One region of the Paracoccus sp. TD-10 genome, then DNA from elsewhere that is predicted to be linked to it. Evidence: riboswitches for the same ligand, from Rfam matches in the RefSeq annotation. Region 1 holds a riboswitch; each other region holds the start of a gene.
The links. A riboswitch is a leader RNA that binds a small molecule or an ion and turns the genes downstream of it on or off. The one in region 1 is predicted to bind cobalamin.

Region 1 (5,491 bases):
ACCAGCTTCGCCGACATCTTCTACAACAACTGCTTCAAGAACGGCATCCTGCCTATCGTCATGCCGCAAGAGGTGGTGGATGTGCTGATGGAGGACGCGAAAAAGGGCGCCAATGCCCGCATGACCGTGGACCTGGAAAACCTGACCGTGACCACCTCGGACGGGCAGAGCTTCCCCTTCGAACTGGACCCGTTCCGCCGCCATTGCCTGCTGAACGGGCTGGACGACATCGGCCTGACCATGGAAAAGGCCCCCGCCATCGACGCCTACGAGGCGCAGATGGCCCAGAGCCGGCCTTGGGTGTAAGGCCGCTGGCCGGGGCGGCCCTGCTTGCCATCCTGGGCCTGGCCGCCCATGCCGATCCGCTGCGGATCGCGACCTACAGCCCCGACCTGTCGCGCGACGGGCCGGGGCTTTTGTTGCGCGACCTGGGCCGCAAGGACGCTCAGATCGAGGCGGTGGTGCAGGTGCTGGCGGAAACCCGCCCCGACATCCTGCTGCTGACGCATTTCGACTGGGACCACGACGGCCGGGCGCTGGACGCCTTTGCCGCAAGGCTGGCCGAGGCCGGGCTGGACTATCCGCACCGCTTCGCCACCCGGCCGAATTCCGGCATGGCGACAGGGCTGGACCTGAACGCCGACGGGCGGCTGGGCAGCGCCGACGATGCGCAGGGCTTCGGCACCTTCTCCGGCCAGGGCGGCATGGCGATCCTGTCGCGCCACCCGATCGGGCCGGTGACGGATTACACGGCCTTCCTGTGGCGCGACCTGCCCGGCCACCTGATGCCGCCGCTGCCCGAGGAAGCGGCGGCGATCCGCCGCCTGTCCTCGACCGCGCATTGGGACGCGGTGGTCACGGTCGCCGGCCGGCCGCTGCACCTGCTCGCCATGTCCGCGACGCCGCCGGTCTTCGACGGACCCGAGGATCTGAACGGCCGGCGCAACCATGACGAGCTGGCCTTCTGGCTGCATCACCTGCCCGACGGCCCCTTCGTACTGGCCGGCAACCTGAACCTCGACCCCCTGGACAGCGAGGGCCGGCCCGAGGCGCTGGCCCGGATCATGGCGCATGTCACCGACCCCCTGCCTCGCAGCGCCGGCGGCACCGCGGCCAAAGGCGGCGTGAACGGCAGCCACAAGGGCGATCCGGCGCTGGATACCGGCGACTGGCCGGACGACAAGCCGCCGGGCAACCTGCGCGTGGATTACGTCCTGCCCGCGAAAGGGCTGGCCGTGCTGGGCTCGGGCGTGTTCTGGCCGGCCGAGGGTCCGCTGGCCGAGGCCGCGCTGGCGGCTTCCGCGCACCGGCTGGTCTGGGTCGACCTGGACTGGCCGCCGGAACCCTGATTGGCACGGCCTACCCGCCACCCGGCGATTCCGCCAGCCCGATCCCCCGCCATCTTCTTCGTTCTCCAAATACCCATGCGGCAGCGCCGCCCGCCGACCCGTCGCCCGCTCTCCGACCCCGCCGCAGCTTCCCCCCGATTCCGCTTGCCGCCGCCGCGCCATCGCAGGTAACATGAGCGTGTATCGGTGCCCCTTTCCGGGGCCAAAAGGGAATGCGGTGCGGCCCTGGGCATTCAGGACCAAATCCGCAGCCGCCCCCGCGACTGTAAGCGGAGAGCGGACGCCCATCGCGCCACTGGCCATCCGGCCGGGAAGGCGGGCGTCTGCCGTGACCCGCAAGCCAGGAGACCTGCCGATGCATGGAACCGCAACGTCGTCGGGTTGGACGACATAAGGAAAGGGTCGCAGATGACCGCAAAACCCATGACCGCCGCAGGGGCCAGCCGCGCCTCGGTGCTGTTTCCCGCCATCGCCGCCTTCGCGATCGGCTTCGGGCTGATCTTCATGTCCGGGCTGGTGCAGGCCGAGACCCTGCATGACGCCGCCCATGACGTGCGTCACGCCACCGGCTTCCCCTGCCACTGATGTTCTCGCGCATTCTGACCAGCGGATTGATCGCTGGCGCTGCAACGGGGCTGATTGCCGCCCTGTTGCAGCTTTGGTTCGTGCAGCCCGTGCTGCTGCATGCCGAACTGTATGAATCCGGCCAACTGGCGCATTTCGGCGCCGAAGCCGTCAGCGCGCATCAGGATCTGGGATCCTTCGAATGGACCCGCAACCTGCTTTCGGTCCTGTTCACCATGATGGTCTATGCCGGCTACGGGCTGATGCTGGTGGCGCTGATGGCGGTTTCCGAATCGCGGGGCAACGCGGTCACGGCGCGGCAGGGGCTGCTTTGGGGCCTGGCCGGCTATCTGACCATGCAGCTCGCCCCCGCCTTCGGCCTGGCCCCGGAAGTGCCGGGCGTCGCCGCCGCCGATGTGCAGCTCCGCGCGATCTGGTGGCTGGGCACCGCCGCCACCACCGGGCTCGCGCTGTGGCTGGTCGCCTTCGGCAAGGGCTGGGCGGCCTGGGGCGCGGCCATCGTGCTGATCCTGGCGCCGCATCTGATCGGCGCGCCGCAGCCCGACAGCTATGCCGGCCCGGTCCCGCCCGAGCTTTCGGCGGAATTCGCCGGCCGGGCGCTGGGGGCGGGCGCGATGGCCTGGGCCCTGCTCGGCCTGCTGGCCGGCTGGTTCTGGCAGCGCGAAGGCCAAGGCGCACCGGTGCCGCAGGCCGCCTGATCGGCGCCGCAACCCTTCCGGCCGGGCGTGCCTGCCGCGCCCGGCTGTTCCATGAAACGGGGAAAAGACATGGATCGCTCGATCCCGATGCTGCTGATCGGCCTGGTCTTCGGCGGCGGCATGGGCTTCGTCATCGCCGCCGCCAACGGCATCACGCTGGACGGCCACGACCACGGCGCGCATGGCCATGGCGCCCAAGCCGCGGCGCATGACCACGGCGCGCCCATCGACCTGCCCGCCGGCAGCGCCACCGCCGCGGCCCGGCTGGAGCCCGACAGCACTGCGGGCTGGAACCTGTTCATCGAGGCCGAGGGCTTCTGCTTTGCCCCCGAACATGCCGGGCTGGCCGACCGCCGGGGCGAGGGCCATGCGCATCTTTACCTCAACGGCGCCAAGATCGCCCGGCTCTACGGCCCGGCCCATCACCTCGACGCGCTGGGGCCCGGAGACCGGCTGCGGGTCGAGCTGAACTCGAACGACCACCGCCCGCTGACCGTCTCCGGCCGGCCGCTTGCCGTCGAGCTGACCGTGCCCGACCGGCCGGTGGGCATCCGCGCCGGGGCCGCGGGCCTGCCCGACAGCGCGATCTGCGCGGCGCCGTGATGGAGTTCGGCGCCGAGGACAAGGCCGCCTTGCAGCGCATCCTGCGCTGGCGCCGCGACGTGCGGCATTTCCGCGACGCCCCGGTCCCCGAACCGCTGCTGGAGGAATTGCGCGCGGCGATGGAACTGTCGCCCTCGGTCGGCAATGCCCGACCCTGGCGGGTGATCCGCGTCGAAAGCCCCGATCTGCGCGCCGCGATCCGCGCCGATTTCCTGCGCTGCAATGCCCAGGCCGCCACCCGCTACCAGGGCCGGCAGCGGCAGGCATACGATGCGCTGAAGCTGGCCGGGCTGGACCGCGCCCCGGTCTGGCTGGCCGTCTTTACCGAGATCGACCCCTCCGAGGGCCACGGTCTTGGCCGCGCCACCATGCCGCAGACCCTGCGGCAATCGACGGCCATGGCGATCCATGCGCTGTGGCTGGCGGCACGGGTGCGCAACCTGGGGCTTGGCATGGTCTCGATCCTCGATCCGGCGCGGATCGGCCCGCTGCTCGCGGTGCCCGAAAGCTGGGAGTTCTCGGCGCTGCTCTGCCTGGGCTGGCCCGAGTTCACCGACGACACGCCGCTGCTGCACCGCACCGGCTGGCAGGAAAACACCGCCCCCGGCTGGCAGCGGCGCTGAAAGGCCCCACCGCATCCGGCGGGGCCGCCTGGTTCAGGGCTGCGAGGTGGCCGGGCCCATGGGCTGGCCGTTGACGGTAAAGGGCCCGCCGCCCTCGGGCATCTGGATGTCCCAGAGATACTCGCCGCTCGCGCCGGGCTTGGCCATGGCGCGGGCCATGCGCAGCATCATCAGCGGCTGGCCGGCCTCTTCCTGCGGGGCGGCGGCCAGCGCCGCCTCGACCTTGTCGAGCCCCATGGCCGAGATCAGCACCGCGCCGGTGGGCGCAGCCCCCGGACCCGCCGCGATATCGGCGCGATAGTCGATCCGGTAGCCGTCGCCCTTGATCTGCGAGGGCGCAAGCGTCAGGTCGGCCGTGCCCCTGGGCAGCAGCGCCGCCTGCAACTGTTCGGGTACCAGCCGGGCAAAAGGCTCGTCGGCGGCCAGGTCGAACCCCTCGATCAGCATCTTCGCCGGTGCCGCCAGATCGAAGCCCGAAGCGGTGAAGTCCAGCGTCACCTCTTGCGGCAGGATCGGCACGGCCCAGGGCGGCAGCACGCCTTCGGGCACGGTCAGGCCCGACAGCGCCACCCGTTCGTGCAGCCGGCCGTCGGCGGTGGCACCGGACAGGCCGATCGCCACCTTGGTCGAGGCAAGGCCGAACTCGCCCAGCGGAGAGCCGATCTTCAGGTCGTGCAGCACCGCATCCATCGACAGGTCTTCCCATAGCGGCATGGCCGCGGCCAGCTTGTCGCGCAGCCCGTCCTGCGCGCCCTTGATCAGTTCCTCGGACGGATGGGCGACGAACCAGGAAAGCAGGGACAGCACGCCTTCGCTGCGCATGCCGGTGATCTGGCCGCTGCCCTCGTAGCCCGGCGCGGTGATCTGGAAGGTCATCGGCTGGCCGCCCGGACCCATCAGGATCTCCTGCGACTGCTCCAGCCCCTCGGCGGTGAAGCTCATGGCCTGATCGACGCCGCCGGCCTTGCCGGGCGCGCCGTTCACCGACCATTCCATCCGCGCCGTGCGCTGGTGATCGCGCGAAACCACCTGCGGCTCGGCCGAGGGCTGGTCGGGCGCGGTTTCGGCAGCAGGCAGCGGCGGCGCATATTGCACCGATTCGATGACGTAATCCGTCATCACCGCCTTCTGTTCGCGAAAGCTCATCAGCGATTCGTCCCAGATGCCGGTCGATTCGACCCTGGTCGAGCCCTTCTGCTCGAACATCTTCGGCACCACCACCGACCAGCTCAGCGCCTGGTCCTCGCTGACGCCCCAGCTGCCGTCGCCATTGTCGGTCAGCCGATAGGTCAGGGCCGAGACGCTGACCTGGGCCTGATCGGCCGGAACCTGCGCCAGAAGCGGCGCCGGATCGATGCGCAGCTCATAGCTTTCGCCCTGCGGGGTGACGGCGACCACGCCCTCGGTGCCGCCGAAATAGGTCTGGAAAACGCCGCGCAGCCTTTGGGCCCCCTCATCGGTGGCGGGCACCGCCCAGGCCGCCGAGACGGGGCAGATCGCCAGCAGTGCCACAAGGCCTTGTCTCGCAAACATGTTCGAACATCCTTTCGAAAAATCACTCGTTCTGCACCAGCGGCAGATGACAGGAAACGGGCTAGAACTCCACCCCAGGCTGGGCCTTGATGCCGTCGCG
Region 2 (5,491 bases), on a different replicon from region 1:
CTTCCTGGCGGCCGGCCAGGTGCCCGACCTGGTCAACCTTGCCGGCGGCCTGCCCGAGCCCTCGGTCTGGCCGGTCGCGGAACTGGCCGATCTTGCCGCCGAGGCGATCCGCAACCACCCGGACGAGACGCTGGGCTATGGCCCGATCCCCGGCCTGCCGGCGCTGCGCGACCTGATCGCCGCCCGCTTCTCGACCGAGGCGCTGCGGCTGTCGCGCGAGAACGTGCTGATCACCACCGGCGGCATGCAGGCGCTGGAGCTGATGGGCAAGGTGCTGCTGGAACCGGGCGGGACGGTCGCGGCGCAAAGCCCGGCCTATCTGGGGGCGCTGGACGCCTGGATGCCGCATGCGCCGCGCTATCGGCCCATGCGGATCGAAGGCAACGATTTCGACCCCCATGCCGCGCTGGCGGGGGCGCAATTCGCCTATACGGTGCCGAATTTTTCGAATCCCAGCGGCCGGCTGGTGGCCCTGCCCGAGCGGCAGGCGCTGGTCGCCGCCGCCCATGCCACCGGCACCTGGCTGATCGAGGACGACCCCTATGGCGCGCTTTACTACGAAGGCGAGCCGCTGCCCCGGCTGCTCGAACTGTCGGCGGCCGAGCGGCCCGGCCCCTATGGCGGGCCGGTGGTCTACATGGGCTCGCTCTCCAAGGAACTGGCGCCGGGGCTGCGCATCGGCTGGGTGATCGCCGCCCCCGAGATGATCGTGGCGCTGGCCACCGCCAAGCAGGGCTCGGACATGTGCACCAGCGGCCTGTCGCAGATGCTGGCGCTGCGCGCGTTGCAGGCGGGGATCACCGACCGCATCCGCCCCGAGGTGCTGGCGATCTATCGCGCCCGGCGCGACGCGCTTTGCGCCGCCCTGCAGGCGCATCTGGCGGGCGAGCTGGACTGGCAGGTGCCGGTCGGCGGCATGTTCGTCTGGGCCACGGCGCGCGATCCGCGGCTGGATACCGACCGGCTGCTGCATCACGCGATGGCCGAGGGGGTCTGCATCTCGCCCTCCAGCGTCTTCGATCCCGAGGGGCTGGACCGCCGTTCGCTGCGGCTGAACTTTACCCTGAACCCGCCCGAGCGGCTGGAGGAGGGCTGCCGCCGCCTGGCCCGCGCCATCCGCGCCGCGCTGGCCGAGGCGGGCTGAAGCCGCCCGTCACACCGGCCAGACCATCAGGATCAGCGGCACGCCGGTCAGCACCACCAGCACCGACAGCGGCGCGCCCAGCCGGGCGTAATCGCCAAAGCGATAGCCGCCCGGCCCCATGACCAGCGTGTTGCACTGATGCCCGATGGGGGTCAGGAAGTCGCAGCCTGCCCCCACCGCCACCGCCATCAGGAAGGCATCGGGCCGATAGCCGAGTTCGCTGGCAAAGGTCGCCGCGATCGGCGCCATGACCAGCACGGTCGCGGCATTGTTCAGAAAGGGCGTGACCGCCATGGCCGCGACCAGGATCAGCGTCACCGCACCCCAGACCGGCAGGCCCATCGCCGCCTGCGACAGCCAGGCGCCCAGAAGCTCGGTCACGCCGGTCTTTTGCAGCGCCTCGCTGACCGGGATCAGCGCGCCCAGCATGACCAGGATCGGCCATTCGATGGCCTCGTAAGCCTCCTCGGCGCTGATCGTGCCGGTCAGGATCATCAGCACGGCGGCGGCGAAGAAGGCGATGGCGACAGGCACCAGCCCCGCCGCCGTCGCCGCCATGGCGACCGTCAGGATCAGCACCGGCAGCAATTGCTTGCGCACCCCGCCCAGCCGGATATGGCGCTCGGCCAGGGGCAAGAGGCCCAGCACCCGCATCCGCTCGGGCAGGCGGTCGATCGGCCCCTGCACCAGCAGCACGTCGCCGGCCGCCAGCACCGTCTGGCTGAGCCGCTGGGTCATGCGATGCCCGGCGCGCGAGATGGCGATCAGGTTCACGCCATGCTGGTCGAAAAGCGCGATCCGCCCCACGCTTTGCCCCACCAGCAGCGAGGCGGGCGCGATCACCGCCTCGATCACACCGATCTGGTCGGCAGGCAGGCCCTCCTCGGCGGCCGCATCCTGCCGGGTCAGTTCCATGCCCAGCTTGGTCACGGCGCGTTCCAACGCATTCGGCTCGCCGCGCAGAAGCAGCGTGTCGCCGACGCGGATCACCGTGTCGGGCAGTGTCACCGCGCGACGGACGTCGCCCCGGATCAGCCCGGTGACGGCCACCTCGCCATCGACGGCGCCCAGATAGTCGCCCACCGTCATGCCGACGATATCGGCGCCCTCGGGGACGGTGGCTTCGGTGTGATAGTCGCTGATGTTCACCGCCTCGCTCAGCGAGGCCGTGGCACGGCGGTCGCGCGGCAGCAGCCGATGGGCGAAAAGCAGAAAGACCAGCCCCACCAGCGACAGCCCGAGGCCGACCGGCGCATAGTCGAACATGGTGAAGGGCTGGCCCGTCATCTGCTCGCGCACCCGCGAGACGATGATGTTGGGCGAGGTGCCGACCAGCGTGATCAGCCCGCCCAGGAGCGAGCCGAAGGCCATCGGCATCAGATAGGCCGAGGGCGAATGCCCCGAGCGCCGCGCCATCTTCAGCGCGGCGGGCATCAGCATGGCCAGCGCGCCGATGTTCTTGACCAGCGCCGACAGGCCCGTGACCGAGCCGACCAGCACCAGCAGCTGCCAGCGCAGGGCCCGCAACCGCCCCAGCATCCGGCGCATCACCGCCTCGATCACGCCCGAGCGCGAGATGCCGGCGCTGACCACCAGCGCGCTGCCGACGATGATGACGATATCGTCGCTGAAGCCGCGGAACGCCTCGTCCGGCTTGACCGTGCCCGCCACCAGCGAGGCCAACAGCGCGATCATCGCCACCACGTCGTAGCGCAGCCGCCCCCAGACGAACAGCACCATCATCGCGCAAAGGATCAGCACGGCCAGGAGCTGCGGCATGGCCATGTGGCTTGACCCTCCCTTTCGTCGGATACGCTATCCAATGCCGCAGGCCGGCGGGCGGTTCCGCGGCAGGACAGGTTGTCGCGGCCGCCCGGCGGCACCGGATTGGCGCTTGACAGCCCTTGCCCGGCTGCGGCAATGCAGGGCCGCTACGGTTCCGGCGGATCTGCGCCGGATCAAAAGGGAACACCGGTGCGCCCATGGGCCGCGATGCGGCCGGGGCAAGGTCGGGACTGCCCCCGCAACTGTAAGCGGTGAGCGACGGTCGAACGTGCCACTGGGATCTCCTGGGAAGGCCGGCCCGAGCAGCGATCCGCGAGCCAGGAGACCTGCCGTGGCGATCACCCATTTCCGGCGCGGGGCGCGTCTGGAAAGCGGCCGTTCCGCAGAGGTGACGATCGCCGTCCTGCGGTCGGGCCTGCCAGCCTTTCCACAGGGCATTTCTGCAAATCGCGGGCCTGGCCCGCGCTGGAAAGGCTTTGGAATGTTCAGAACCCCGCTTTCGCTGCTGGCCACAACCGCCGCCGTACTGCCCGCCGCCCTGTTGCCCTGTGCCGCCACGGGCCAGCAGGTCCAGGACCAGGTCGTGCTTGACACCCTGGTCCTGTCCGCCGGCCTGTCGCCGGTGGCCGAAAGCGCCTATGGCCGCGCCCATACCGTGCTGACCAGCGAAGACCTGCAAAGCCGCCGGGTCATCACCGTCCAGGACGCTTTGCGCACGGTCCCCGGACTTTCCGTCACCTCGACCGGCGAAACGGTGGCCAAGATCCGCATCCGCGGCGGCGAATCCAATCACGTGCTGGTGCTGATCGACGGGGTCGAGGCCAATTCCCCCGGCAACGGCGACTATATCTTCAGCGGCATGCTGGCCGAGGACATCGAGCGCATCGAGGTGCTGCGCGGCCCGCAATCCGCCATCTACGGCGCCAATGCCGCATCCGGCGTCATCTCGATCACCACCCGTCGCGCCTCTGCGCAGGGGCCGGGCTATGGCGGCACGGTCGAGATCGGCGGGTTGGACACCCGCACCGCCAGCGCCTTTGTGCAGGCGGGGGACGGGCGCGGCAGCATCAGCCTGTCCGCGGTGGCGCGCCGCACCGATGGCGAGGACGAATCGCGCAGCCCCGGCGGGGATACCGAGTTCAACCGGCAGCGCGTGCTGGGCCTGAACGGCTCATATGATCTGACCGAAAGCGCGACCGTCGGTTTCACGCTTAGGCGCATCTGGCAGGAATACGGTTATGACCGGGCCGTCTCTTTCGTGGATTCGCCCGACGACTATATCGTCGACGCACCGCTGACCGCCGACCGGGACGAAACCTATGGTTCGCTGTGGCTGGAAGGCGAAGCTTTCGGCGGCAGGCTGCTCAACCGCTTTGCCGTCTCTGGCGCCAACCAGAACACGGCGCATTTCAACGGCGGCCTGCCGGATTACAGCGACGCCTCGCGGCTGCGGAACTTCAAATATACCGGCAGTTGGGCGCTGGATGGCGGCAATGCCCGCGATGCCGCGCAAAAGCTGAATGTGGCGGTGCAGAAGAAACGCGAGATCTACGAGAACTCCTTTGCATCGGGCGGCCGGTACGAGCGCGACACGAAATCGGCCTCTCTGGAATATCAGGGACAGTTCGACAACGGGATCGGCGTCCAGGCCGGCATGCGGCGCGATTTCAACGACGATTTCCGCCATGCGACCACCTGGAACATCGCCGCGGCATGGCAGGTGCCCGGCCGCGACCTGCGTCTGCGCGCAGCGGCCGGCAAAGCCATCGTCAATCCCACCATGTTCGAACTTTATGGCTATGCGCCGGGCAGCTATGACGGCAATGCCGATCTGACGCCCGAAACCAGCCGCAGCCAGGAAATCGGCGCCGACTGGAACTTTGCCGCGGGGCGGGGCGCGCTGGGAGTGACGCTTTTCACCAGCAAGGTCGAGGATATGATCATCGGGACCGGCAACACGTCGCAAAACCTTGACGGCACCAGCAAGCGCAAGGGGTTCGAGGCCGACCTGGAATATGAAGCGACCGACTGGCTTCGGCTGGGCGCGACCTATACCTACACGGATGCCCGCACAGAGGACGACCAGCCCGTCGTGCGCCAGCCCCGCCACCTGCTTGGCCTGCGCGCGACGGCCGATATTGCGCAGGGGCGCGGTTCGGTCACAGCCGATCTGCGCTATGCCGGCAGCAGTTACGACGCGGAATGGTTCAGGAACTACAGCCCGCCGACCACCGAATTGCCCGATTACGTCACCGTCAACCTGGCCGCCGGCTATGACCTGACCGAAAACCTGCGCCTGACAGGCCGCGTGGTGAACCTGTTCGACCGGGACTATTCCGAATCCTGGGGCTATTACGGTCAGGGCCGCACCCTTTACGCCGGCCTGACGGCGAAATGGTAAGGCGGCTCGGCCTTGTCGCCGGCCTTCTGGCCGGCCTGATCCTGCCGGGATTTTTCCAGCCCGGCGCGGCCGAGCCGCCGCGCCGGGTGCTGTCGATGAACCTCTGCACCGACCAGCTGGCGCTGATGCTGGCGGCGCCGGGCCAGCTGGTCTCGGTCTCC
Region 3 (5,491 bases), on a different replicon from region 1:
AAATCGGCAAACTGGCCAAGCTCAAGGTCGCGATGCCCGGGCAAGGCCAGCACCGGCACGACGCCCAGCCGGCAGAGCGCGAAGAACAGCGTGACGAATTCCCCGCAATTGGGGAATTGCACCACCACCCGGTCGCCGCGGACCAGCCCCAGCGCCGAAAGCCCGCCCGCCAATGCCAGCGCATCGCGGTGCAACCGGTCGTAACCGATCTGCCGCGCACCGTCGATCAGGGCGATCCGCCGACCCAGCCGCCCGGCTTGCCGCGCCAGAAGGTCGAAGAATGTCTCGTATCGCCAGATCCCGGCCTCGCGGTAACGGTCAGCAACGTCCCGGGGCCAGAACGGGCAGCGGGCCTGCCAGTCCAGAGCGTGATCTGCCACAGCAATCTCCTTTCGCAATCCACTGACGAAGGGTGGGCAAATCTTCCTTGATAGGGAGGACCATGTCCGCTCCGCCGAAATCCCGACCGTGACGACTGGCGGAGGGCTGAACGCACGGTGTCTTACTTTTTTTATCGGATTACTGTTGCACAACCACAGTTGGGTGTAAAGTGACCCCGCGGCGCAGGTTGTGGCGCAGGGGTCACGCCCTGGATTCCCAGGCGGCGGTGCCCCTTGCCCCAAGCCTTGTCAACCGGTTAACCCGGCGCCGTCGCTCGGCGGTTTCCCGCCGGCGGAACGGAATCGCAAATGGCAGCCAGCATTCGCCAGCCCGCAGTAGATCTGGATAGGGTTTGGAGATGAATGGACGTAAAATCCCGGTGCTGCTTGGCACGGTCGCCATGCTGGCATTGGCCACGGCCCCCGCGCTGGCTCAGGACAATCAGGGCATGGCCGAGACGCTGCGGCTGGACGAAATCGTCCTGACCGGCGAAAAGCAGGCGCGCAGCATCAAGGATACCGCCTCTTCGGTGGCGGTCCTGACCACGCGCGACCTTGAGGAGAGCGGCGGGCAGGACAGCATCGCCGATGCGGCGACGGGCATCGCCAACGTGACCTATGTCGCCTCGGGCGGCCAAGGCGGCGCCCCCATCATCCGCGGGCAGGACAGCGAGGGTCCGAATTCCGGCGCGGTGGCCTTCTTCGGCGGCACGGCCCCGCGGCTGGCCTTCAATCTGGACGGGCATTATCTGGGCTATAACGAGATCGTCTGGGGCAGCCAGGCGCTTTGGGACGTCGAGTCGATCGAGGTCTTTCGCGGCCCGCAGACCGCGACCCAGGGCGCAAACTCGATCGCCGGGGCGATCATCGTCAAGACCAAGGATCCGACTTTCCAGCCCGAGGGCGCCGCGCAGCTGGAATATGGCAGCCACAGCCGCCGCCGCGCCAGCCTGATGGCCTCGGGGCCCTTGTCCGAGGATCTGGCCGGGCGCATCGCCGTCGACTACTGGGCGCGCGACAATTACATCGACTATACCAACCCCGCCTTCGCGGTGGGCTCGACCGACCAGAATCATGAATCCCGCACCATCCGCGCCAAGCTGCTGTGGCAGCCGCAGGAGATCCCGGGGCTCGAGGGCAAGCTGACCTTCTCGCACAGCCTGACCAACCGGCCGAACTGGGAAGCCGCGACCGAGCCCTATGAGGATCTGGAAAGCGCCACCGCCTCGAATCCCAGCTGGCGGCTGCGCACGAACACCACCATCCTTGATGTCAGCTATGAATTCGGCAATGGCTGGACGTTGTTCAACCAGCTGCAATATTCCGACATCTGGGTCAAACGCTCGACCGAGCCGGTCAGCGCGGGCACAGCGATCCTGGATCAGGACGTGACCTCGAACGAGACGCGCGTAACCTTCGGGACGCCCGAAGACCAGTTCAGCGGCGTAGCGGGACTGTTCGTCTCGCGCACCGATTCGGACGAGCTTCTGGATTACCGCGGCACCACCACCTATGACGACCGCAAGGACAGCCTGGGGATATTCGCCGAAACCACCTGGCGCCTTGCCGACCGCTGGAGCCTGACCGGCGGGCTGCGCTATCAGCGCGACGACATCACCCGGCGCGGCGTGTCGAGCTTTACCCCGAACGTGCTGGATTACGACGAAAGCTTCGACGCCTGGCTGCCCAGGATCGCGCTGGCCTATGACCTGGACGCATCGACCCGCATCGGCGCCATGATCAGCAAGGGTTACAACCCAGGCGGGGTGACGCTGAACCTGACCAGCGGGGAATACGTGCCCTTCGACGCCGAGACCTCGTGGAACTACGAGATCTTCGGCCGCACCCGGTTGCTCGACGACCGGCTGGAACTGACCGGCAACCTGTTCTACACCCAGCTCCATGATGCGCAGCGCTATGTCGTGACCAGCCTGCCCGAGAACATCGGCAGTTCGATCACCGTCAATGCCGAGCGCGCCAAGTCCTATGGCCTGGAACTGGGGATGGACTATCTGCTGCGCGACAATCTGCGGGTCAAGGCGGGGCTGGGCCTGTTGCATACCGAGATCAGCCGCTTCACCAGCGCGGCGGCGGATTACCAGGGCCATCGCTTCGGCCGGTCCCCGGACTATACGCTTTCGCTGGCGGCCGATTGGGACATCACCCCGGAATGGCGGCTCAGCGGCCAGCTGCGCCATACCGACGGCTATTATTCCGACGACAACGAGGACCGCGACACCTGGGTCGATTCCTATACCGTGGCCAATGCCCGGCTGACTTGGCAACCGCGCGAGAACCTGCAGGCCTTCGCCTATGTCAACAACCTGTTCGACGACCGCTCGGTGACCTATCTGCGGGCCAGCCGCTCGATCGGCGGCTTCGAGGCCACCGTGGTCGAGCCACGCGAGCTGGGTATCGGCCTGAAGATGACCTTCTGATGCGAACGAATGCCCCGACAAGGATCGGGGCATTCATCTTCTCTAAGAGCCTGCTGATCCATCGGGCCTGGACTGGCCGGTTCCGAATTGTACGACGCTCTACCACAAGCAGAAAATTTGCATGTACAAAACCGTATCGGCCTGCTTCAGGTCCGCTGCACCCGTTGTTGTGAGCGGTCTGACTTCCTCTCTTGGACAAAGTGTCGCAGGTCAATACAACATCTTGACGGATACGGCGCCTTAATCCCTATATGTAGGCATCACGGTTCTTTCGGGTCGATCCGGCCCGAAAGCGAAGAGGGAAGCCGGTGCGCCTTTCGGAGCAAGGCCGGCGCTGCCCCCGCAACTGTAAGCAGCGAGCCTGCGCCGGATCACGCCACTGGTGCCGCACGGCATTGGGAAGGCCGGCAAGGGCCGCGACCTGCGAGCCAGGAGACCTGCCGTGACGATGACGATGAACCACGGGCGGGGTGTCCCGGCGGTGCGCCTGGCAATGCGGCCTTGTCGCCGCAGGGCTCCATGCGTCCTGGCCTGCCCCGCCCACAGCAGCACGGGGAACAGATGCGGCCATTCTTCACCACCAGACCTGCCGAGGCCGGCGTCGCCGTCCGCAGCACCGCAAGGGCGGCAGCAAGCCGCAGGCAAGGGAGGGCGCGTTGATGCCGGCGCCGCTTACGCCCCCGCCCGCCGCGCCGGCAAGGGATGTCGCCGTCGATGTCGCCTCGTCGGTCAACGAATACTTGGACCGTGCCGATTGGCGGGTGAATGCCAACGCCAACCAGGACTATTCGCTCGGCGGGCTGATCCTGAACGTCTCGGGCAAGGTGGTGGCCAACTACTGGCTGTCGCATGTCTATCCGCTTGCCGTGGGCGAGGCGCACCGCCGGGGCGACCTGCATATCCACGACCTCGACATGCTGGCCGGCTATTGCGCCGGCTGGTCGCTGCGCACCTTGCTGACCGAGGGCTTCAACGGCGTCCCCGGCAAGGTCGAGGCCGGGCCGCCGAAACGCCTGTCCAGCGCCATCGGCCAGATCGTGAACTTCCTGGGAACGCTGCAAAACGAATGGGCCGGCGCGCAGGCCTTCAGTTCCTTCGACACCTATATGGCCCCCTTCATCCGCAAGGATGGCTTGGGCTATGCCGAGGTGCGGCAGGCCATGCAGGAGCTGATCTTCAACCTCAACGTCCCCTCGCGCTGGGGCACGCAGACCCCGTTCACCAACCTGACCTTCGACTGGGTCTGCCCCGAGGATCTGCGCGACCAGGTGCCCGTGATCGGCGGTCAGCCAATGAATTTCACCTATGGCGCCTTGCAGGCCGAGATGGACATGATCAACCGCGCCTATATCGAGGTGATGACGCGCGGCGACGAAAAGGGCCGGGTCTTCACCTTTCCGATCCCGACCTACAACATCACGCCGGACTTTCCCTGGGACAGCGAGAACGCCAAGCTGCTGTTCGCGATGACGGCGAAATACGGCCTGCCCTATTTCCAGAACTTCCTGAACTCGGACCTCAAGCCGAACATGGTGCGGTCCATGTGCTGCCGGCTGCAACTGGACCTGACCGAGCTGCTGAAACGCGGCAACGGCCTGTTCGGCAGCGCCGAGCAGACCGGCTCGCTGGGCGTCGTCACCGTCAACTGCGCGCGGCTGGGCCATCTGCACAAGGGCAACGAGGCCGGGCTCCGGCGTCGCCTGGACGAATTGCTCGACCTGGGCCGCGACAGCCTGGAGATCAAGCGCCGGGTGATCCAGCGGCTGATGGACGACGGGCTGTTTCCCTATAGCCGGCGCTACCTGGGCACGCTGCGCAACCATTTTTCGACCCTGGGCGTGAACGGCATCAACGAGATGATCCGCAACTTCACCGACGATGCACATGACATCACCACGAGCTGGGGCCATGGCTTCGCGCTGCGGCTGCTCGACCATCTGCGGGCGCGCATCACCGCCTTCCAGGAACAGACCGGACATCTCTATAACTTGGAGGCGACGCCGGCAGAGGGCACCACCTATCGCTTCGCCAAGGAGGACCGCAAGCGTTTCCCCGGCATTCTCCAGGCCGGCACCGAACACGAGCCTTACTACACAAACTCGAGCCAGCTTCCGGTCGGCTTTACCGACGACCCGTTCGAGGCGCTGGAACGGCAAGAGGCGCTGCAGCGCAAATACACCGGCGGCACGGTCTTGCATCTCTACATGGGCACGCAGCTGTCCTCGGCCGAGGCCTGCCGCAAGCTGGTGCGCCGGGCACTGGAGAACTTCGGCCTGCCCTACATCACCGTCACGCCGACATTCTCGGTCTGCCCCAGGCATGGCCATATCGCGGGCGAACACGCGTTCTGCCCGCGCTGCGACGAAGAGCTTATCGCGAAAAAGCGGCAATCGGCCGCGCATTGAGAAAGGAAAAGACCATGTTCGACGACCGGAAAACCGGACCGGAAGAGATCCTGCTGGCGGATGAGGAACGCCAGCCCTGCGAGATCTGGACGCGGGTGATGGGCTATCACCGCCCGGTATCCTCGTTCAACCGCGGCAAGAAGGGCGAATTCCGCGAGCGGCTGTATTTCAGCGAGCGGCAGGCCGATCTTGGCTGAGATCCGCATCGGCGGCCTGCAGCGCCTCTCCAGCTGCGACTGGCCGGGCGAGCTGGTCGCCACCCTTTTCC
Region 4 (5,491 bases), on a different replicon from region 1:
TCAGCCCGATGCCGTCATAAAGCTCTGCGGTGTATTTCGCCTCGATATCGTAGAGATCGAAGATCAGCGAAAAGGCGAAATCCTTCAGCGCCGCGCGCTCGGCCTCGCCCAGCCGCTCCAGCCCGCGCTGGTACTTGTAGCCGATGTAATAGCCATGCACAGCCTCGTCGCGGATAATGAGGCGGATCAGGTCGGCGGTATTGGTCAGCTTGGCGCGGCTCGACCAGTACATCGGCAGGTAGAAGCCGGAATAGAACAGGAAGCTTTCCAGGAACACGCTGGCGATCTTGCGCTTCAGAGGGTCCGAGCCGGCCTGGTATTCCTCCAGCACCAGCCGCGCCTTCTGCTGCAGATGCAGGTTTTCCTCGGCCCAGCGAAAGGCCGCGTCCACCTCGGGCGTCAGGCACAGCGTCGAGAAGATCGAGGAATAGGACCGCGCATGCACCGCCTCCATGAAGGCGATGTTGGACAGCACCGCCTCCTCATGCGGGGTCAGCGCATCGGGCATCATCGCCGGTGCGCCCAGGGTGTTCTGGATCGTGTCCAGAAGCGTCAGCCCGGTAAAGACGCGGATGGTCAATTCGCGCTCCTCGGGGCGCAGCGTGGCCCAGCTCTGCACGTCATTGGAAAGCGGCACCTTCTCGGGCAGCCAGAAGTTCACGGTCAGCCGGTTCCAGACCTCCAGATCCTTCTCGTCCTCCAGCCGGTTCCAGTTGATCGCCCGCAGGGGCGTCCGCTGCGCATGGTCCTTCATCCGAAGAGCCTTTCTTTCTTGTCCAAATATCCTCGGGGGTGCGGGGGCAGACAGCCCCCGCCTCAAAGCGTGCAGGAGACGCAGCCCTGCACCTCGGTGCCTTCCAGCGCGGTCTGGCGGAGCCGGATGTAATAGATCGTCTTGATGCCTTTCTTCCAGGCATGGATCTGGGCGCGGTTGATGTCGCGCGTGGTGGCCTCGGCCGGGAAGAACAGCGTCAGCGACAGGCCCTGGTCGACATGCTCGGTCGCCGCCGCATAGGTGTCGATGATCGCCTCGGGGCCGATCTCGTAGGCGTCGCGGTAATAGTCCAGGTTGTCGTTGTCCATGAAGGGCGCGGGGTAATAGACCCGGCCGATCTTGCCTTCCTTGCGGATCTCGATCTTGGCGACGATGGGATGGATCGAGCTGGTCGAGTTGTTGATGTAGCTGATCGAGCCCGTCGGCGGCACCGCCTGCAGGTTACGGTTGTAAAGCCCGTGCCGCATCACCGATTCCCGCAGCATGGCCCAATCCTCGCGGGTGGGCAGGCTGATGCCCGCGAAGACCCGCGCAACCTCGGGCAGCGAGGGCAGCCAGTCGCGCGTGACGTATTTGTCGAAGAACGAGCCGTCGGCATATTTCGACGTCTCGAAATCCTTGAAGGTCCGGCCCTTTTCCTGCGCAAGCCCGTTCGAGGCGCGGATGGCGTGATAGGCGACGGCGGCGAAATAGACGCTGGTGAACTCGATCCCCTCGGGGCTGCCGTAATGGATGCGCTCGCGCGCCAGGAAGCCGTGCAGGTTCATCTGGCCCAGGCCCACGGCATGCGCCTCGTCATTGCCGCGCCGGATCGAGGGCACGGCCTCGATCGCCGACATTTCCGACACCGCGGTCAGCGCCCGGATCGCCACCTCGACGGTCGCGCCGAAATCCGGCCCGTCCATGGTCGCGGCGATGTTCAGCGAGCCGAGATTGCATGAAATATCAGTGCCCAAATGGGAATAGCTCAGATCTTCGTTGAACGTGCTCGCCTCGTTCACCTGCAGGATCTCGCTGCACAGGTTCGACATGCTGATGCGGCCGGCGACCGGGTTGGCGCGGTTCACCGTGTCCTCGAACATGATATAGGGATAGCCGCTCTCGAACTGGATCTCGGCCAGGGTCTGGAAGAAGGCGCGGGCATTGATCTTCTTCTTCCTGATGCGCTTGTCGTCGACCATCTCGGCATATTTCTCGGTGACGGAAATCTCCGAGAAGGGCAGGCCGTAGACCCGCTCCACGTCATGGGGCGAGAACAGATACATGTCCTCGTTGCGCTTGGCGAGCTCGAAGGTCACGTCGGGGATGACCACGCCGAGCGACAGCGTCTTGATGCGGATCTTCTCGTCGGCATTCTCGCGCTTGGTGTCGAGGAAGCGCAGGATGTCGGGGTGATGCGCGTTCAGGTAGACCGCGCCGGCGCCCTGCCGCGCGCCCAGCTGGTTGGCATAGGAAAAGCTGTCCTCCAGCAGTTTCATTACCGGGATGACGCCCGAGGACTGGTTCTCGATCCCCTTGATCGGCGCGCCGGCCTCGCGCAGGTTGGTCAGCATCAGGGCGACGCCGCCGCCGCGCTTGGAAAGCTGCAGCGCCGAATTGATGCCGCGGCCGATGCTCTCCATGTTGTCCTCCAGCCGCAAGAGGAAGCACGAGATCAGCTCGCCCCGCGACTTCTTGCCGGCGTTCAGGAAGGTCGGCGTCGCCGGCTGGAAGCGGCCCGACAGGATTTCCTCCATGAAGCGCATGGCGAGATCCTCGTCGCCGCGCGCTAAGGCCAGCGCGACCATGACCACCCGGTCCTCGTAGCGTTCCAGATAGCGCCGCCCGTCGCGGGTCTTCAGCGTGTAGCTGGTATAATACTTGAAGGCGCCCAGGAAGGTCGGAAAGCGGAACTTCCGCGCATAGGCCGCGTCCCAGATCCGGTGCAGGAACTCGCGCGGATACTGCTCCAGGACTTCGGCCTCGTAATAGCCCTCGTCCACCAGATAGCCCAGCTTCTCGTCCAGCGAGTGGAAGAAGACGGTGTTCTGGTTGACATGCTGCAGGAAATACTGCCGCGCGGCCTTGCGATCCGCGTCGAAGCGGATGCGGCCCTCGCCGTCGTAAAGGTTCAGCATCGCGTTCAGCGCGTGATAGTCCAGCTCGGCCTTTACGCCATCGTCAAGCATTCCGTCCCCCAGAATTTCTCAAGCCCCGCCCGGACGCGGGAAAGATCATTGTCGTCGCCCGCCAGCTCGAAGCGGTAAAGCACGGGCACGTTGCATTTTGCGGCGATCACCCTGGCCGACAGGGCGAAGGCGGTGCCGAAATTGCGGTTGCCGCTGCCGATCACGCCGCGCAGCAGGCCGCGGCGGGCGGGATCGTTCAGAAAACGGATCACCTGTTTCGGCACCGCGCCGCGTCCCTCGCCATCGGCATAGGTCGGGCAGATCAGCACATAGGGCGCCGCGGGCTGCGGCAGCGCGTCGCGCGGCGAGACCGGAATGCGCCCGGCCGCCAGCCCCAGCCGCGCGACGAAGCGCGCGGTGTTCCCCGAGGCCGAGGAATAATAGACCAGCCCGCCCATGGCGCCGGTCAGGACAGCCGGCCGATCATGTCGGGCCGGAAGCCCGCCCAATGCGCATCGCCGGCGACGACCACCGGGGCCTGACGATAGCCCAGCGAGGCGACCAGCTCCATCGCCGCCTCGTCCTCGGTCAGGTCGACCAGCCGATAAGCCAGGCCGCGCGCGTCGAGCGCCCGCGTGGTGGCGGTGCATTGCACGCAGGCGGGCTTGGAGTAAACGGTGATGGGCATGGCCCGGCTCCTTCTGTTCTGTCGGCAAGAGAGGGCCGGGCCGATGGACATGCCACCGGACCCTGTTCCAGCCCCGCGCCCGCCGCACGGTTTCGTTCTTTCGCGCCATGGCAGGTCTTCTGACTTGCGGGTCTCGGCTCGGCCGGCCTTCCCGGAGCCTGGGCTCCAGTGGCATTCCAGCGTCGCTCGCCGCTTACAGCTGCGGGGGCAGTGCCGGCTTTTCACCGGCTTCCCTTTTCATCCCCGAGTCGGCCCCAGGGCAACCATGACCCCCGCAGTTAGCCACGGGTCACAGGCCGGGTCAATCCAGATTTAGTGGGCGATGGCACTGTTCTTAGAACATCTGGTGGGTCGCCGGGATCGCGGGCAGGGGCTGGATATGCTGCCGGCGGCGGCGATGACGGGCCATGGCGCGGGCGCAGCACCCGGCAGACTGTTGGATTATGGCAACAGGCGAGGTTGCGGAGCCGGGAAATGACGCTGCGTCGTTTGACAAGGTATGACAATTTGTCCTCTTGCGTTGATCAAGCGCAGCCGGACCGCGGTTTCACCCCGCTTTCCGCTGCGCGAACGCGCAAGCCATTGATGAGCCAGCACCTTCCTGTCGTTTCCGCCTTGAGGCGGTTGCGACTCATCTTTCGTGCCGGGATCAACCCATGAACAAAACCCATCCCAAACCGCCTGCCTCGGGGTCAGCCGCGCAATTGCTGCCGACCCTGGGCTTGCTGCCCGTGCTGGCCATCTCGGCCGGCGTGGCCGGCCCCGCCCAGGCGCAGGATACCGTAACCCTGGACACGGTGGTCATCCGCCGCCAGCAGGGCAACGAGGCCGAGACCAGCTACAAGGTCACCGAGAGCGCCTCGGACAAGGCCACCGCGCCGCTGCTCGACACGCCCAAGACCGTGACCGTCGTCACCGCGCGCCAGATCGAGGAGCGCGGCCAGACCTCGGTCGCGGACGTGCTGCGCACAACGCCGGGCGTCACCCTGGGCGCGGGCGAGGGCGGCGTGCCGCAGGGCGTGCGCCCCTATATCCGCGGCTTCGAGGCCAGCCAGGACATGCTGGTCGACGGCATGCGCAACGCCTCGCGCACGCAATACGAGGCCTTCAACCTGGAATCGATCGAGATCAGCAAGGGTCCGGGCGGCGTCTATTCCGGCGCCGGTTCGACCGGCGGCACCATCAGCCTGAACAGCAAGACCCCGCAGCCGGGCGCCTTTGACGAGGTGGCGCTGTCCTATGGCACCGGCAACTATGTCCGCGGCACGCTGGATTCGAACCGTGAATTCGGCGCGATCGGCCTGCGCCTGAACCTGATGGGGCAGCACGCCGACGATCTGGGCGGGCGCGACGGCGTCGAGTCCCGGCGCTTCGGCGTGGCGCCCAGCATCAGCTATCGCCTGACCGACGACAGCAAGATCACCGCCGGGCTGTATTACTACAAGGACGAGGATACGCCCGATTACGGCGTGCCGATGTCCAATGCGAGCACGCCGGCGGCATGGCGGCGTGGTTCGGGCACCAGCGTCGACCCGTTCCTGCCGGCCGATGTCGAGCCCGATACCTTCTACGGCCTGCACGCGCGCGATTTCCGCGATCTCGAATCCGCCTCGGGCTATGTGAAGTTCGAACATGCCTTCTCGGACAGCCTGCGGCTGACCACGGCCCTGCGCAAGGCGCGCGACACCAACACCTATGTCGTGACCTCGCCGACCTCGGGCAGCGACGGGCTGGTGTCGCGCAGTTCCAAGGCTTCGGACCGGGTGAACGAGACCGTGTCGTTCAACGCCCAGCTTTCGGGCGAGGCACGGGCCTGGGGCGTCGAGCATCGCTTCGCGGTCGGGGTGGACATCGCCAATTCCCGCGCCGCCACCCGCCGGCTGGCGGTGAACAATCCCGACCCGATGCCGACCTCGCCCT

Region 2: linked by a shared signal. The riboswitch ahead of ACNKFW_RS14370 (TonB-dependent receptor plug domain-containing protein) and the one ahead of ACNKFW_RS10100 (CbtB domain-containing protein) in region 1 are both predicted to bind cobalamin.
Region 3: linked by a shared signal. The riboswitch ahead of ACNKFW_RS20180 (ribonucleoside triphosphate reductase) and the one ahead of ACNKFW_RS10100 (CbtB domain-containing protein) in region 1 are both predicted to bind cobalamin.
Region 4: linked by a shared signal. The riboswitch ahead of nrdH (glutaredoxin-like protein NrdH) and the one ahead of ACNKFW_RS10100 (CbtB domain-containing protein) in region 1 are both predicted to bind cobalamin.

The regions. Positions count from the first base shown of each region.
Region 1 covers NZ_CP182418.1:2,034,256-2,039,746, forward strand. The annotation lists gene leuD (3-isopropylmalate dehydratase small subunit) at 1-306, shown strand, start outside; gene ACNKFW_RS10095 (endonuclease/exonuclease/phosphatase family protein) at 297-1,349, shown strand; cobalamin riboswitch at 1,517-1,721, shown strand; gene ACNKFW_RS10100 (CbtB domain-containing protein) at 1,758-1,934, shown strand; gene ACNKFW_RS10105 (CbtA family protein) at 1,934-2,632, shown strand; gene ACNKFW_RS10110 (hypothetical protein) at 2,702-3,235, shown strand; gene bluB (5,6-dimethylbenzimidazole synthase) at 3,235-3,858, shown strand; gene ACNKFW_RS10120 (hypothetical protein) at 3,892-5,391, opposite strand; gene cobO (cob(I)yrinic acid a,c-diamide adenosyltransferase) at 5,453-5,491, opposite strand, start outside.
Region 2 covers NZ_CP182419.1:691,187-696,677, reverse strand. The annotation lists gene ACNKFW_RS14380 (PLP-dependent aminotransferase family protein) at 1-1,144, shown strand, start outside; gene ACNKFW_RS14375 (SLC13 family permease) at 1,154-2,929, opposite strand; cobalamin riboswitch at 3,062-3,278, shown strand; gene ACNKFW_RS14370 (TonB-dependent receptor plug domain-containing protein) at 3,411-5,330, shown strand; gene ACNKFW_RS14365 (ABC transporter substrate-binding protein) at 5,324-5,491, shown strand, end outside.
Region 3 covers NZ_CP182420.1:292,213-297,703, forward strand. The annotation lists gene ACNKFW_RS20170 ((2,3-dihydroxybenzoyl)adenylate synthase) at 1-380, opposite strand, end outside; gene ACNKFW_RS20175 (TonB-dependent receptor) at 740-2,818, shown strand; cobalamin riboswitch at 3,065-3,278, shown strand; gene ACNKFW_RS20180 (ribonucleoside triphosphate reductase) at 3,478-5,223, shown strand; gene nrdD (anaerobic ribonucleoside-triphosphate reductase) at 5,238-5,420, shown strand; gene ACNKFW_RS20190 (anaerobic ribonucleoside-triphosphate reductase activating protein) at 5,413-5,491, shown strand, end outside.
Region 4 covers NZ_CP182419.1:698,052-703,542, forward strand. The annotation lists gene nrdF (class 1b ribonucleoside-diphosphate reductase subunit beta) at 1-754, opposite strand, end outside; gene nrdE (class 1b ribonucleoside-diphosphate reductase subunit alpha) at 817-2,943, opposite strand; gene nrdI (class Ib ribonucleoside-diphosphate reductase assembly flavoprotein NrdI) at 2,925-3,341, opposite strand; gene nrdH (glutaredoxin-like protein NrdH) at 3,350-3,571, opposite strand; cobalamin riboswitch at 3,663-3,854, opposite strand; gene ACNKFW_RS14410 (TonB-dependent receptor) at 4,228-5,491, shown strand, end outside.